DNA from 3 places in the Priestia sp. FW507-14D1A genome. Region 3 is predicted to be linked to each of the others. Evidence: riboswitches for the same ligand, from Rfam matches in the RefSeq annotation. Region 3 holds a riboswitch; each other region holds the start of a gene.
What was found. Region 3 has a riboswitch for cobalamin ahead of AC3WJG_RS08450 (ribonucleoside-diphosphate reductase subunit alpha). Riboswitches for the same ligand answer to the same signal wherever they lie in the genome.
Positions count from the first base shown of each region.

Region 1: it holds a riboswitch for cobalamin, as region 3 does, so the genes downstream of both, AC3WJG_RS19525 (ABC transporter substrate-binding protein) here and AC3WJG_RS08450 (ribonucleoside-diphosphate reductase subunit alpha) in region 3, are expected to answer to the same signal.
Region 2: it holds a riboswitch for cobalamin, as region 3 does, so the genes downstream of both, AC3WJG_RS22020 (cobyric acid synthase) here and AC3WJG_RS08450 (ribonucleoside-diphosphate reductase subunit alpha) in region 3, are expected to answer to the same signal.

Region 1 covers NZ_JBYSWQ010000006.1:5,814-11,567, forward strand. Annotated here, with positions in the region: gene cobD (threonine-phosphate decarboxylase CobD) at 1-924, opposite strand, end outside; gene cbiB (adenosylcobinamide-phosphate synthase CbiB) at 899-1,885, opposite strand; gene AC3WJG_RS19520 (adenosylcobinamide amidohydrolase) at 1,890-2,606, opposite strand; gene AC3WJG_RS19525 (ABC transporter substrate-binding protein) at 2,587-3,546, opposite strand; cobalamin riboswitch at 3,805-3,937, opposite strand; gene AC3WJG_RS19530 (thioredoxin family protein) at 4,028-4,342, opposite strand; gene AC3WJG_RS19535 (YpjP family protein) at 4,531-5,133, opposite strand; gene AC3WJG_RS19540 (class I SAM-dependent methyltransferase) at 5,517-5,754, opposite strand, start outside.
Region 2 covers NZ_JBYSWQ010000007.1:158,661-164,414, forward strand. Annotated here, with positions in the region: gene AC3WJG_RS22000 (SDR family oxidoreductase) at 1-228, shown strand, start outside; gene AC3WJG_RS22005 (nitroreductase family protein) at 499-1,146, shown strand; gene AC3WJG_RS22010 (APC family permease) at 1,572-3,143, shown strand; gene AC3WJG_RS22015 (YdcF family protein) at 3,201-3,764, opposite strand; cobalamin riboswitch at 3,912-4,091, shown strand; gene AC3WJG_RS22020 (cobyric acid synthase) at 4,184-5,710, shown strand.
Region 3 covers NZ_JBYSWQ010000001.1:1,549,323-1,555,076, forward strand. Annotated here, with positions in the region: gene AC3WJG_RS08445 (ribonucleotide-diphosphate reductase subunit beta) at 1-335, opposite strand, end outside; gene AC3WJG_RS08450 (ribonucleoside-diphosphate reductase subunit alpha) at 352-2,595, opposite strand; cobalamin riboswitch at 2,729-2,914, opposite strand; gene menC (o-succinylbenzoate synthase) at 3,194-4,297, opposite strand; gene AC3WJG_RS08460 (o-succinylbenzoate--CoA ligase) at 4,301-5,754, opposite strand, start outside.

The DNA.
Region 1 (5,754 bases), on a different contig from region 3:
GCGCGTTTTAATAGAAGACGGAACACTGCAAAGATAATAGTTTGTCTGAGAAGGAGAAACCAAAAGCCCCCATTCTTTTAGTTGACTCAAGATCCGTTCCCGTTCTTGTTTAATATAATGTACGGTTTCTTTTACAAAATCTTTTTCATCCACACATATCATGCCTACTTGCTGCGACAATCCATTCACACTCCAAGGAGGCTGCTTTTTAGACATCTTGCTGATGATTTTTTGATTTGCCAAAATATAGCCAAGACGAAGCCCGGCAATATTAAACATCTTTGTCATGGAACGCACAACGATGATATGTTCATAATCCAGAATAAGAGAATCAAATGAAGGCTGATATTCGACAAAATCAATAAATGCCTCATCAATCATTAAGTATGTACCATGATGAGCAGCAGCTTTTACTACTTTCATCCATTCCTCATGACTATACATAACGCCCGTTGGATTATTTGGATGGCAAATCCACAGTATTTTTATATCCGGAAGAATGCTCATAATCAACTCTATATCCCAGCTCCAGCCATTTTCTTCAGCTAAAGGAATGTATGTCACTTCACATCCATAAGCTTTACTTGCCTGTTCATATTCAACGAAAGTCGGCTGTACAATCCCTGCTTTCTCTCCTGAAAATAACGAAGCAATAAGGAAAAACGCTTCAGCGGCACCATTTGTAGGCAGCACTTGAGCAGCTGAAACATGATGATGAGCTGCAAGTTTATTTTTCAGCTTCGTTACTTGAGGATCAGGATAACTAAACGCTGCATCCTTGAATTCGTTCCACTTTTCGTGAAGCACAAGGGGAGCCCCTAAAGGATTTGTGTTCACGCTAAAGTCTTTTATATGCGACAAATTCTCGGCCCCTATTGCTTTTAAAAAGACAGTAGGATTAGCTCCATGTGTAGGTAATAGCACTAATAACTCCTCCTAACAAAAAATATAATAACCACGTAGCATAGACCGTCCTTTTCATAATGAAAACAGCTTGTTCAATATGACCGGCTTGCAGGGGAATGAGTGGTTCACCCATTTTTGCACGATTAGATTCTATGCCTTTATATGTATTAAGTCCGCCGAGTTGAATACCTAACAGAGCCGCCACTGCGCTTTCCCCGTATCCGCTATTTGGACTTGGATGCTTCTTAGCATCACGCTTAATCAAACTCGTTACATGCCCAAGAGAATACTGGCTTTTTGCTACATTAACAGCCGTCATCACCACTGCAGTTAACCGACTTGGAATATAGTTTAATACGTCATCGGTTTTTGCACTAAAGTAGCCGAACAGAAAGTAGCGGTCATTTTTGTACCCAACCATCGAATCACATGTGTTAATAGCCCGGTAAAAAAATGCTAGGGCTCCTCCTCCTATAAATGCATAAAAAAGCGGAGCTGTAATACCATCACTTGTATTTTCAGCCACGGTCTCTACCGTCGCTCTGGCAATTTCTCCTTCTGACAAACGATCTGTATCTCGTCCCACAATCATGCTTACTTCATATCTAGCTTTCTCCATATCTCCTAGCTGAAGCGGCTTTTGTACCTTATAGGCAGCTTCGCTTAAAGAACGAGTGGATATAGTAGTCGCAATCATTACGCCCTCTACTATAACACCTGCTATAAAATGAACTCCGTACAAAGCATGGAGGAACAAAAAGGGAACAACTCCTGCGAGCACAGCCATACTTATCACAAGAAGCAATCCTTTGAATCGTTTTCCTGCACCTGTATTTAATCTGGAATCCATCCAATAAATCCATTTGCCGAACCAGCGAACGGGATGCGGCCAATTTTCGGGGTCACCTATAATTCGGTCAATTAGTAAAGCAATCGTCATGGCCGTCATGTGTGCAATTATCGCTTGTGTAATACTCATTTCTTCACCTCTTTCCCTTAAGTCCCTGCTCTAAGCTTATTTTCACCAGCTTGGCTACCGCTTGCCCTAAAGCGGTCATAGAGCCTGCATATTCATATAATGCTCCTTGCTGAGACGCTGCAACTGAGATGCTGTCCGTAGATGTTCCCGTAGCAATCGTCTTTGTAGCCGAATCTATGACACCCAGCTGTGACAGCGTTTTTGTTTTAGCTTCTGTGGCCGCGATAAAAAGCTGTAAAAACGCTGCATCCGTAAGCGTACCTTCCACGAAAAAAAACATATTAATTGTACCGGGAGAGGAATAGAACGGGACAGCTTCATCAGCTGTAATATCTACTGCGTTTCCTACTCCAGCCGTTATCACGGAAGCTACTCTTACTCCGTAGCCTTCATAACAGTAAACCGCTCTTTCTTTTAACCAAACGGCTGTCATCAACCCTACGATTTGCTCATGGCGCACATTTTCTTTCATCAAATATTGCTCATACTCCAAAGAAGGAGTATCTGAATAATAGTCTTTGTGAACAAATCGATTGTAAAAGGTGTCCGTTTCCGTAATGCCTGTTCCTAAAACCCCTGAGCTGTATGTTTTATAAGAAGTCTCGGTTTTCATGATTAAAAGCTCAGGCCGTTCTTCAATTTTAAGATGTGAAAAGGGACCAATCCCCTTTTCAATTCGAACTGGAATATGGTCCCTCTTCTTATTTATTGTACACCTCAGGGTATACTGCTTTTGCTAAGTCCTCTAAGCCATCTACAATACGAGGTCCTAAGCGATTGATTTTGTTTTGATCAACCTTCTCGATGTTACCCTCTTTTACAGCAGTCATGCTGCTCCAAGCGGGACGCTTCATAATCTCATTTTTGTCTGCATCATACGTTGCGATAATAACGTCAGGGTTTAACTTAACAACTTGCTCTTCAGAAAACTTAACCCAACCCTTTTCACTAGCTGCTACGTTATCCGCACCGATCATAGTAAGCATTTCGTTCATGAACGTACCTTTTCCTGTTGTATAAATCTCAGGAGCTCCTGATACCTCTATCCATACTTTTTTACGATCTTCTTTTGAAATCGTTTTTGCTTTTTTCTCAATTGAAGCTACTTTTTCTTTCATGTCTTTAATTGTTTGATTAGCTTCTTTTGTTTTACCTGTTAATTTACCGATTTGCGTAATAGAATCATAAACCGTATCAAACGTTGTTGAATCTTTTACAACAAATACCGGAATACCCGCACTTTCAATTTGTTTAAATACTTCATCCGAAACGCCCATACTTGAAGCGTGTGCCAGCACTAAATCAGGATTTAAAGCAATAACTTTTTCCGCATTAACGTTCATATCTCCTACCTGCGCTTTTTTCTTTACGCTTTTAGGATAATCATCGTTGCTTGTAACACCGACTAATTCTTTTTCAAGGCCAAGGGCATATACAATCTCCGTATTACTTGGCATTAAGGAAACAATTTTCTTAGGCTGTTTTTTCAACGTGATTTCTTTATCACGCGCGTCTTTTACCTTCACTGGAAATGCAGCTTGTGACGTTTGTTCCGTATCTTGCTTCGTTTTTTTATCACTGTTGCTTTGGTTGCCTGCACCGCATGCAGCAAGTACGATGACTAACAGTGCAATAATGGAATACGAAAGCCATTTTTTCATCTAAATACTCCCCCTATATATTGTTCATTGTGAATACGAAACCTCCACGTTAAAGAAAAAGCAAATGATCATGCAAAAAGCAGCGCTATCCCGTTTTTCCGCTTTGACTATGTATACTGCTCGCAGGCAGCTTCAAAATAAAAAAGCTTTACTTTCAATTGAAAGCAAAGCAGGTAACGTCAAGATAAGCAGGAAAAGAATCCGTTCACTATACTTGATATGTATGTTCATTACCCTGCTTCACCCTTCCTCGAAGGTTTCACAGCTAACAATAAGGCAGGTCTCCTGACTTACGCACAGAGCGCTTACAGTGGCGGGACCGCGCTGGTTTTTCACCAGACTTCCCTTTTCACTCAATCTTTAAATTGAGACCTTATTGCTTTACGATTATTCACTTGTCCTAGTATACCCCACTCATGGAAAAATGGAAATAGCCATTCTCACAAAAAAAGCTGCGAGAATGCTCTCGCAGCTTAAGGAATTAAAGAGTTGCTAAAAATTCACGGACCGCTTCAGGCGTTTTAGCATTTGCACTGTGCAAGTGTGCAATTTTTTCACCGTTTTTATATACAAGAAGAGAAGGAATACCCATTACATTGTTTTCAGCAGAAAGTTCTTCAAACTCATCCTTATCAATTTTAAACCATGCTTTATCTGTATTTTCGTCAACGATTTCATCAATGAACATATCCAAACGTTTGCAATCAGGACACCACGTTGTCGTAAAAATTCCAACGCTTAGTGTTTCGTTCTTAATTTGTTCGCGAAATTGTTTTTCTTCCGTAAATTGTTTCATTATGTTACCTCCAACATCTATTCGTTCCTTCTCCCTATTCTATGGTAAGAAGTCTGACTTCATTATAAACGATTTTTTTATCATTGTGCTAATGTTTCAGCTTATTTAGACCATAACGGTTTTAGACGTAAAAAAATGCTAGCTTAAAAAAGCTAACATTTCGAAATCGCAGAATGTTGTGTCTATTATCAGCTAAACCATTTAGGCGGCATGTTTCGGTTCCAATAAATTTTCCCTAAATCATAATGCTTCTGAAAATTATCTGCAGCCGCATGATAGTGAAAATTAAACCAGTATCCATCTTTTGGAGGATTTTCACGCCGTACATGAAATCGTATTAAGTCCTGACCGGTTTCCCGGTCATATACATGGAAAATCTTTTCACCGTAGCCAGCAGCAGGGTGCTCGCTTATCTCGAGATTCTGAATCGACTGTTCACGTTCAGTGCCAATGTCGGTCAGCACTTCTTCAATTTTAGGTAACACTGCTAGACGAAATTCATCTTCAATGACAGGTCCAATTTTTGTTCCAAATTTTTCCACTGACTGTTTTTCAGCTGATTCCATTGCATACGTAACAAATGATGAAACGTCTTCATATTTTGGTTCTTCATATGGCAAATGAATATCTTCTATAACAGCTGTGACAGGAGTTGTTTCTCTTACATACCCTGCTTTATGTTGCTTGTCCGCTTTTGCATCATCAACGTATAAATATTCTGGTGGAGTGACAAGCCCAAATGTAAATACTGTAATAAATACAATTAGCATTCTTTTTATCCATCTAGGCATTCGTATCTTTCCTTTCTCATCTTTTCCCATATGGTCTTTTCATATCGTAAAATTCATTGTTATAACTCACTAGGTATTGTAACATACTTATTAATTTTTTACCTATATTTGCTTATTCATTTATGCTGCCTACGGGCATTCGAAGACTTTTTAGTTAGCACCTTCCTTCTTCTATTTGAGGTTGTCACACCGAGCGGAAACCTATACAAGATATTCCTTTTTTGCTGGATGCTTAAACACAAAAGTATTTTTATGTTCAAAAATATATCATACTTTTATGAACTTTAGATGAAATTCATAAAAAAAACTTCCAAAACTTTTTAATTCCTAAAAGGTTTTGGAAGTTTTTTCAATGATCAGGATTCATTTTACTTTTTTGTTTATTATTGTATATCAATTGTCCCGTAATGAAATTTTGATGTTTTTCGTTTTTGTACGGTAAATCCATGTTCTTCAAAACGACTGCTTTTCCAATGATCTTTTAGCACGATCTTTTGTTTGGCTACTCTTTTTGCTTCTTGTATAGCCATTGGCGTCAGCGTAGTATACAGTGCTATTGCTTTAATACCGTTAATTCCATTCGATTCATCAATTTGCTCTTGAAACATAGGATCAAAGTAG
Region 2 (5,754 bases), on a different contig from region 3:
GATGACAACATCACGGTAAATGCTATTTCTCCAGGATGGATTGAGACATCTGACTACGATGGCCTTCGTGAAATCGATCATACGCAGCATCCGTCTAATCGGGTGGGAACGCCAGCCGATATCTCAAGAGCGTGCATGTACTTAACAAACGCCGAAAATGATTTTGTAACAGGAGCTAACCTCGTAGTAGACGGGGGAATGACGCGAAAGATGATTTATGAACATTAAGTATCTCCGAAAAAAGACTGCCGTATTTAGCAGTCTTTTTTCATATAATCAAGAAAAGAAAAAGATAATATTTTTTTCTTGACAGAACAAAATAATCATTGTAAAGTAAGTTACATAAAGTAATTAAATTTCAATTAATATTTTTTTAGTTTAATATCTCGAATTAGAGATATAAGAATTCATTATATCTTGTTTATCTCCTTTTATCAGGGGGAAGGGTATAAACATGCAATTTAAGCTTAAAAAAACAAACAATTAGGAGTGTGGAAAATGGGTTTTTTAGATAAATTATTTGATAAATCAAGTGATCAACAACAGGTTGGAAAAGATTTTTATGAAGCACTTAAAAACCGACGTTCTATTTATGCAATTGATAAAAATGTAAAAATATCAGAAGAAAAAATTGAAGAAATTATTAACTTTGCGGTGAAACATACTCCTTCAGCATTTAATTCCCAAAGCGCACGCGTAGTCGTTTTATTTGGCGAACAGCATGATAAAGTATGGGATATTACGAGAGAAACGCTTCGTAAAATTGTTCCTGCTGAAAATTTTTCAGATACGGATCAAAAAATGAACTTATTCGGAAGCGGCTATGGAACAGTTCTTTTCTTTGAAGATCAAGAAGTAGTGGAAGGACTGCAGAAGCAGTTTGCATCTTACAGCGAAAATTTCCCGGTTTGGTCTAACCAATCATCAGGCATGCTTCAGCATGTGATTTGGAAAGCGCTTGAGCTCGAAGGCCTAGGAGCAACATTACAGCATTACAATCCATTGATTGACGATGAAGTAAAAGCAGCTTGGAATATTCCAAGCTCATGGAAATTAATTGCCCAAATGCCATTTGGTAATCCCGTGGCACCTGCGGGTGAAAAAGAATTTCAACCGCTAAGTGAACGTGTAAAAGTATTTAAATAAGCAAAAAAAGAGGTACGGAAAAAATTATTTTAGTTGAAGCAAAATCCGAACGATGAATCGTTCGGATTTTTTTATTGGTATGGCAAGCCTAGGTGTTGCGTATGTAACTGCTTCTAGCGGTTGATTTCGTTATGTCTCAGCCTCTTTTTTTCGGTAAATAGTTTGAATATTCTTTTATGTTTAACCTAAGAAAAATGCGGTTAAATAGGAGGAGTAGTCCTCAAATCTTCTGTGGAATTTATGCGCTATACATAAGTAATTCAACGATGTTTTACAAAAAAATAAAGTTTTTAACTTGGTTTTTTAGAGAATATTTGTTAACATATCCACTTGTGAGGTCTTAGTAAGAGGAGGATGATGTAAAGAATCCCATATCGGACGCAAGGGCGTAGATGTGTGGAGTGGAAATTTTAAAGGAGGATATTATGTCTGATCAAGGAAATCAAGGAAAGTTTAAAAAATCAATATCGTTACTTGACCTAACGTTAATTGGGATGGGGGCTATTTTTGGTTCCGCCTGGTTATTTGCGGTTAGTAACGTAGCGTCAAAGGCTGGTCCAGCCGGAAGTTTTTCGTGGCTGATTGGCGGAGTCATCATTTTACTTATCGGTTTAGTGTATGCTGAACTTGGAGCAGCGCTGCCGCGTACCGGTGGAATTATCCGTTATCCGGTTTACTCACATGGTCATTTAGTGGGTTACTTAATTTCATTCATTACCATTATTGCTTACACAAGTTTGATTGCCATCGAGGTAACGGCTGTACGTCAGTATGTTGCGTTTTGGCTTCCTGGTCTAACTAAACATGGTTCTGAATCGCCTACTACAGTCGGCTGGTTATTTCAGTTCGCGTTATTAACGCTATTTTTTATCATTAACTACGTAAGTGTAAAAGCATTTGCTAAGTCAAATGTTATTATATCTGTGTTTAAATATGCGGTTCCTCTTACAATTATCGTCGTGTTAGCTTATCACTTTAAATCAGCTAACTTTACAACTGGCGATTTTACTCCGTTTGGTTTTAATGGTATTCAAGCAGCCATTTCAACAGGTGGCGTTATGTTTGCTTACCTAGGACTTCACCCTATTGTTTCTGTAGCCAGTGAAGTTAAAAACCCGCAGCGTAATATTCCAATCGCGCTCATTATCTGTATTGTACTTTCAGCGATTATTTACACAGCACTGCAAGTATTGTTCATTGGTAACATCCCGGCTGATATGCTATCAGGAGGATGGGGAACAATTCAAGAGCAATTCTCTTTACCATTTAAAGATATTGCACTTATTTTAGGCCTTGGCTGGTTAGTAACGCTTGTTATTTTTGATGCTATTTTATCACCAGGCGGTAACGGGAACATCTTCATGAATACAACTTCTCGTTTAGTTTATGCTTGGTCTCGTAATGGAACATTATTTAAACGTTTCTCAAAAGTAGATAAGAAAACAGGAATTCCACGTGCGTCACTATGGCTATCATTTGGAATGTCCGTATTCTGGACACTGCCATTTCCTTCTTGGGAAGCGCTAGTAAACGTATGTTCAGTGGCACTTATTCTGTCTTATGCGATTGCGCCAATTTCAGCTGCTGCATTCAGAGTAAATGCAAAAGACCTTAAAAAACCTTTTAAATTAAAAGGCATGAGCGTTATTGCTCCTGTTTCATTTATTTTCTGTTCATACATTGTATACTGGTCAGGGTGGACGACAATTTCTTGGCTGCTAGGATCACAGCTTCTAATGGTTGTTATCTACGTAGCGTTTAAGAAATACGTACCAACTGACGTTGTAAAATTTGCACAGCAGCTTAAATCTGCTTGGTGGCTAGTTGCTTATTATATTATTATGCTTGTTATCTCTTATCTAGGTTCATTTGGTGGAGGACAAGGTGTGCTAAGCAACCCGCTTGACTTAATTTTAATTGCTCTTTTTTCACTCGGTATTTTCTACTGGGCGAAATACACAGGTTTACCAAAAGCAGTTATCGATACAGATGATTAATAAAAAACACGGCATGAATTCATGCCGTGTTTTTTATTTGTAGAATACTTACTCTATTTATTTATCAAACAGCCATGTTTTTAAAATAGCAGCATACTCACGAAAGTAGGCTTGAAGTTTAATTGAATTTGGTGTTTTTGCACCTAAAGGATAAACGTCAAAGCCTTGACGTTTGGCAATAATAGAGGCGCGAAATAAATGAAAATCACTGCTAACAAGCACGACTTTTTTGTGTTGAATATCAACTTTCTGTTTAGTAAAAGTGAAATTCTCAAAAGTAGAAGTTGACTGATCTTCTTTTATAATTCGATTCTTTTTAATTCCTTCTTTTCGCAGAAAACGATAGGCTGCTTCTGCTTCAGAAATTTCTTCATCAGATCCTTTTCCGCCCGTTACGATAACTTTTGTCTGTTGATTTGCTTGTAAATAAGATAAAGCCGTCTTTACTCGTTCTTTTAAACTAGGAGACATTTGATCACCATCTACTTTAGAACCTAAAACGAGCACATAATCCGCGTTTTGTGGAACAGACTTGTGAGCAGTTTGATACATACAAAAAGATATGATTGCTATATAAAGAACAAACACGCTGATAAAGACATAAATGATTTTTTTCTTCAACTGTGAGCACCTTCCTAGCTATTCCATAAGATGTTTGGAAAATAATTGTTATTATAGCATACGAGACCCAAATAAGTATAAACACAGTAATATATAATAATAGAAGAAAATCGTTATTGTGAATGGTTATAAAATTCGTTACAATAAAGAATAAATAATTTTAAAAGTGCCTCTAAGGAGGATAATAGGGAAATCGGTGTAAATCCGGTGCAGCCCCCGCTACTGTAAATGTGGATGAACCTGCAAAGACCCACTAGTCAAACTAGGAAGGGTGCAGAAGTAAAATGAAGCATAAGCCAGGAGACCTGCTTTTAAAAACCCCTTATTTTTCGGTGGGAGAAATAAGTCAAGACAATGTGTTAATGAGCGCATGACCAAACCTTGACTTTTACAGTTAAGGTTTTTTTATGTGGTAGGGAGTGGAAAAAGTGAAAAAAGGAAAACCGCTTATGATTCAAGGAACGCACTCAGACGCTGGAAAAAGCATGATTGCTACAGCATTTTGCCGTATTTTTAAAGAAGACGGCTATCAAACTGCACCGTTTAAATCGCAAAATATGGCGCTTAATTCATACATTACAATGGATGGAAAAGAAATTGGCAGAGCGCAAGGAATTCAAGCAGAAGCGGCTGGAGTAGAAGCAACAACCAATATGAACCCTATTTTAATTAAACCAACTCGTGATCATGAATCTCAAATAGTTGTTCATGGAAAACCGCTACGTAATATGTTTGCTTTTCAGTATCGGCAAGAATTTTTTAATGAAGGTTTGAACGTTATCACGGAAGCTTATAAAGAGCTTGCCAATCATTATGATCGAATTGTGATTGAAGGCGCTGGAAGTCCTGCTGAAGTCAATTTGAACGATCGGGAACTCGTAAATATGCGCGTTGCAAAAATAGCAGAAGCGCCTGTTGTGTTAGTAGGAGATATTGATAAAGGTGGCGTTTTCGCGAGCCTAGTCGGTACTCTTCAATTGCTTCCAGATGAACACAAGTCTAGAGTTATCGGGGTGTTAATTAACAAATTTCGAGGAGATTTAGAACTTTTAAAACCAGGGTTAAAGTGGTTTGAAGAATACACGGGTGTTCCGGTGCTAGGAGTTATTCCTTATATGAACAACGTGGAAATTGATGCGGAAGATTCGTTATCACTTAGAAATTACTCAACGCTTGTGAATCCGTTAAAAGAAATTGATATTGCGGTCATCTCGTACCCGCGCATCTCAAATTTTACAGACATCGATCCTTTAAGCTTAGAAGAAGACTGTCACGTGAGGCTTGTAACCAAGCCGTCGCAATTAGGTACGCCTGATTTAATTGTTTTGCCAGGAAGCAAAAATACGATTGAAGATGCTCAGTTTTTACAAGAAAGCGGCCTGGCTCTAGCCATTAATCAAGTCTTGAACACAACGAACGTTCACGTCATTGGCATCTGCGGAGGATATCAAATGCTAGGGGAGACAATTACAGACCCTGATGCAGTAGAATCTCGGATTGAATCCATTAAAGGGCTGGGCTTGCTTCCAGTGGAAACCGTTATGACAACCAGCAAAAAAACAGAAAGAGTTTCTGGGTATGTCCAGTTAGAAAATGAAAGAGTTTTGATTGAAGGCTACGAAATTCATATGGGAAAGACAGTTTCTAAGAGCACCACGAAAGCTTTTGCAGTGGTAGAGCATGAAAAAGAAGGAACGGTTAAAGACAACGTTATTGGCACGTATGTTCATGATGTGTTTCATAACGATTCTTTGCGCAGAGCTTTGCTTAATCAAATTCGCAAACATAAAAAATTGCCGCCTATTACGGACACATTCAACAGTCGCCTGCAAAAAGAGGAGTCTTTTTCAAAAGCAGCAGCATATGTGAGAGAAGCCGTAGATATGGAAAAGCTATATGAGTTAATAGACAACTATAAAAGCCCGGAGCAAACACAAAAAGTATAGCTTGTAGAGGCTTTCGCTTGTTTTTTTACCGAGAACTTTAGTAC
Region 3 (5,754 bases):
ATCATTAGAGCATTAATCGAAGAATCGGTTACATAGTCAGCTACTTTGCTAGCATAATCTGATTGAATACTGTCCAGTAGCGCCAGCAAGCCAATAATTTTTAAAAAACTCTCTTGTTCGTCAGCCGTTAACTGAGGGAACTGCTTAATATCTTGACCCATATTAATTTCAAACGGCGTCCAGAAGTTAGCTAGCATACGCTTGTATTTAGGGAACGCCCATGAAAATCGGACGTCATCCCAGTTTAGAATATTTGAGCTCTTGCCGTTGATGATTCCTGTCGAACGGTTCGGAGCTGTTTCGTTCATTAATTCTCGTTTTAACATGCTTGTCATCAATTATTCACTCCTTTTAACTATGACAGCTTTCACATTCTTCAATGACTTCACTTGATGTTGAACGTACGTAGTAGGTCGTTTTTAACTTTTCTTTCCATGCCGTCATATGAAGATCCAGCAGCTCTTTTGCTCGGATATCATTTTGCACATATAAGTTGAATGAAATGGATTGATCAATATGGCGCTGGCGCTTGGCGTTTTGCTTAATGCTCCAGTGCTGATCAATTAAATAAACGGACTTATAATACCAGTTTGTTGCTGGTGATAAATCCGGTGCCGTCACCGGGATTTTATAGTTTTTCTTTTCCTCTGAATAAAACTTACGGAAAATCGGATCAATACTTGCAGTAGAACCCGCGATAATAGATGTTGATGAATTAGGTGCTACAGCCATTAAGTAGCCATTTCTTATCCCATTGTTTTGAACTTCGTTACGCAGTTCACTCCACGCTTCGCTTGTGTATTTACGTGTTTCAAAATAAGCGCCTGACTCAAAATCTGAGCCTTTAAATAATGGATATGCACCTTTTTCTTTAGCTAAGTTCATGCTTGCCTGTACGGTTAAGTAAGCGATTTGCTCATACAATTCATCGCAATATGCTACCGCTTCATCTGTTTCCCATGCTATTTTCTTTAAGGCAAGCAAATGGTTCCAACCAAATGTGCCAAGCCCTACTGCGCGGTACTTTTGGTTTGTTAGTTTTGCTTGAAGTACCGGCAAATCATTTAACTCAATAACGTTATCAAGCATGCGTACTTGAATTGGAATTAAACGTTCAAGCACATCTTCAGTTACGGCTCTCGCTAAGTTGATAGAAGAAAGATTACATACAACAAAATCGCCCGGATTCTTTGTAATAATAATTTTTCCGTCTTCCGTAATTTCCTCTGTTACGACCGTTGTGCTTTGGTTTTGCGTAATTTCTGTACATAAGTTGCTGCAGTAGATCATGCCCTCGTGGCGGTTTTGATTAGCTCGGTTAACCGTATCACGATAGAACATATAAGGCGTCCCCGTTTCAAGCTGCGAAAGCATAATGCGCTTGAAGATTTCAATAGCAGGTACTGTCTCTCTTGAAAGCTGTTCATTATTTACACACTCAGCGTAACGAGTGCGGAACGAACCGCTGCCTTCTTCTTCATCATAAAAATCTTCTAACGAGTAGCCCATCAGCGTACGAACTTCGTGAGGATCGAATAAGTGCCAGTCTTCACGTGCTTCTACTTTTTCCATAAACAAATCTGGCAAACATACGCCAGTGAATAAATCATGCGTGCGCTGGCGTTCGTCACCATTGTTCAACCGCGCGTCTAAGAATGAAAAGATGTCTTTATGCCATACGTCTAAATATACGGCAATAGCCCCTTGTCGTTGACCTAGCTGATCGACACTTACAGCCGTATTATTTAGCTGTTTCATCCATGGAATTGTTCCTGATGATACGCCTTTAAAACCTTTTATCTCACTTCCTCGGCTTCTAATATGACCGAGGTAGACACCAATTCCGCCTCCATTTTTACTAAGCGTGGCCAAATCTGTATTGCTATCATAAATACCGCGTAAGCTGTCATCAATCGTATCAATAAAGCAGCTAGATAGCTGTCCGTAGCTCTTTCCTGCGTTTGAAAGCGTTGGTGTGGCAACCGTCATATATAGACTAGAAAGCGCCCAGTACGCTTCTTTTACTAATGCTGTTCGATTTTCTTTCTTTTCTTGAGACATCAGCGTCATAGCAATGATAAGAAAACGTTCTTGCGGTAATTCGTATACGCGCTTATCATGTGATGTCGCTAAATAGCGATCTGCTAATGTCAACAATCCAATGTATGTAAATAAACGATCGCGTTCAGGAATAATGACTGAAGCAATTTCATTAATTTCTTCTTCTGTATATGTTTTTAATAGCTGTTTATTATAAATGCCGATTTTTGTTAGTTCTTGAATAAGCTGATAAAACGAACCGTACTTCTCTTTTTTATCATAACCTCGGTTGTCCGCTGCTTTTCGATATAGTTCGTTTAAGTAGACGTCTGCCGCTACGTACGTCCAATCTGGTTCTTCCATTGAAATACGCTCTAAGGCTGCTAAAATTAGGACGTTTGCAACCTTTTCGTCCGTCATATTTTCCTTTACTGTAACAGTTTGAATAACCTTTTCCTCATACAAAGAAAAATCAAGCTGCGTAAATTCATTTTTTAAACGTTCAATATATGCAGTTAATTCATGTAGAATTGTAGGCTTTAATGTATTCACCATAAATATGGCTCCTCTCTTCACTTCAAAATAAAAAATCGCTCACCGTACCTCGGTGAGCGAATAGAACGAAGATAGAAGAAGACACTAAGTCTTTTCTCAATCCTCGCTCTACCCTCTCACCTCCCGAAGAAGATAAAACGACATAAAAAAGGCAGGTCTCCTGACTTATGCTTCTTTTTACTTTAAGGCCTTCCCATGATGTTTACTCACAGTGGATCTCCTTATTTCATCAGCATTCACAGTTGCGGGGACAGCTTTGGATTTTCACCAAATTCCCTTTTAAGTCTTTTTATCAGACACCTTTTTCACTGGAAAACACAAAATATAGTATTTTATTATCGATTTCAAAACAACATATTGTGTTATGTTATAAACACATTATATAGGACAACTTAGAAAACTATCAACCTATTTTCAAAAATAATTTTGTTTTTTACGATAAAACTCTTCGACTTTTTTCATCAAACTATTCCATCATAACATGTTTTGACACGCTTGATGGAACAATGTGCTCTTTTTAAAAAATTTGTCCTATTTTTCTACTAAACATTGACAACCTCAATAAAAAAAACCGTTTTACATAAAAAACGGTTTTTAATTATTGGTATTCTTTTTCAAATGCTGTGATTGTTTTGATAAAGTTTTTATCGATATCGTATCCTATCCCCGGTTTTCCCTTCACCTTTATTACTCCGGCTTCTACCTCTACTTCGGGCTTAATAATATCTTTTTCCCAATAGCGAGATGACGCAGAAATATCACCTGGTATCGTGAAAGAAGGCAATGTCGCAAGGGCGATGTTATGAGCTCTTGAAATCCCGGCTTCTAACATTCCGCCAACCCAAAGTCTTACACCATACTGGGCGCACAAATCATGAATTTGCTTTGCTACGGACATTCCGCCAACTCGACCGATTTTCACATTGATAATCTTACAGCTTCTTTGTTCAATTGCATGACGTGCATCTTCATAGCTCACAATACTTTCATCTAAGCAAATTGGCGTCTGCATTTGCTTTTGTAACAATCGATGATCAAGGATATCATCAGAACTTAACGGCTGTTCGATCATCATTAAATTCAATTCATCTAGTTTCTTCAATGAATCACTATCGCTTAACGTATAGGCTGAATTGGCATCAGCCATAAGAGGAATGCTTGGAAATTCATCTCGAATTTGTTTCAGTAGCTCATAGTCAGCACCCGGCTTAATTTTCACTTTAAAGCGCTTATAGCCATCTTTCATGTAAGTCTTTATTTGTTCTTTCATTATGGAAATATCATTTAAGCCAACTACCACTCCAGCTTCTACAGCAGACCTTACTCCTCCAATTACTTCAGATAACGGTTTGTTCTGCCGCTTTGCATACAAATCCCACACAGCACAGTCTAAAGCTGCTTTAGCCATGTTATTTCGCTTTAGAGGTTTGAATAACTTTTGAACATCCTCTGGTTTTTGAAGCTGCTGATGAAGAAGCGAGGGAATTAAAAAATCGTCTAACATATGAAAACACGTCTGAATCGTTTCTTCCGTATACCAAGGAGATGAAAAAGCAACTACTTCTCCCCACCCTGTAAATCCTTGTTCATCTTCTACTTCAAGCAAAATCAATTCTCGATCCTGCACTGTACCATAGCTTGTTGAAAAAGGAGAAAGAAGCTTCATGTCAATTTTATAAAGATGTACTTTTTTTATAATCATCGATTAGCTCCCTTTCTGTATGAACGATGATAGCTTCCGGCGTATGATTTTATTAGAAGCCGTTCGCGGCAGCTCCTGTACTCGAACGAAATACTTTGGAAGTTTGTACTTTGCTAAAAATTGTTGAATGTGTAAAGATAATTCTTCATCTGAAACGTCTTCGTTTACAACAACACATGCAGCTGGCACTTGTCCCCATTTTTCGTCAGCTACTCCCGTTACACCGGCCTCTTTAACAGCGGGATGCTTCAACAAAACATTTTCAATTTCAGCTGGATATACATTTTCTCCACCTGAAATAATAAGGTCTGAACGTCTGTCTAACACATATAGAAAGCCTTCTTCATCCACTTTCCCGATGTCTCCTGTATAGAACCAGCCTTGTTGAATTGCTTTTTCAGTAGCTTCAGGTTTATTTAAATATCCTTTTGTAACATTTGGACCTTTAACAATAATTTCTCCTGCTTCGCTGGTCTCATTTCCTTTTTCATCTACAATTTTCATTGCACATGGAAATAATGGTTTACCTGCTGATCCCAGTTTTCGCAAACTATCTTCAGGTGAAAGCGTAACGAACTGTGAAGATGTTTCTGTCATTCCATACGTTTGATAAACAGGAATTTCTTTACTCACACAAGCTTCTAAAATAGTAAGCGGTGCAGGTCCTCCTCCTAAAAGCATGCATCGAAACGTATGCGGATATTTCCGTTCCCCTAACTCATCGAGCATGTTGGACAGCATGGAAGTGACAACCGAAATAATCGTTACCCCTTTGTTTTCAATCGCTTCATTTACTGCTCTTGCTTCAAACCGTTCTTCTAAAATGATTTTCATTCCGTAAAAGACGCTCCGCATTAAAATAGATAAGCCGCTAATATGAAACAAAGGAACCGCTATAAGCCAGCAGTCTTTTTCATTTAATCCTAAATTAAGCGCTGAGCCAACGGAACTCCACCAGTGATTTCCATATGTCTGCAGCACTCCTTTTGGATGACCTGTTGTTCCAGACGTATACATAATGGTGAATGTGTCCTCGAGATTCCACGTTTTTTGAAAACCTGTTTCTGCTTCTGGAGAACTTTTTAAAGCAGGTAAAGTAAGCTGAGTAATGGAACTTTGGAATTCTCTCATTAAAAATGTTTCATCCGCAATAAGCAACGACACGTTTGCATCTGTTAGCTGATAATTAATTTCTTCGTTTGTCAAACGCGTGTTGACGAGCAGCAACCGGGCGCCAATATAAGAAACCGCATGTAAAATCTCAATAAACTCCACTCTATTTTTCATGTATAAAGCAATGGTATCGCCTTGCTTTACACCGTTAAACGAAAGCTGCTGTGCTACTTTTTGAACACGTTTATGAAGCTCTTGAAACGTAAGAGACGTTTGCGGTGTTTCTACCGCCACTCGATTTGGCGTCAAATATGCTCTTTGCATAAGCCCATTAGGAATCGTTT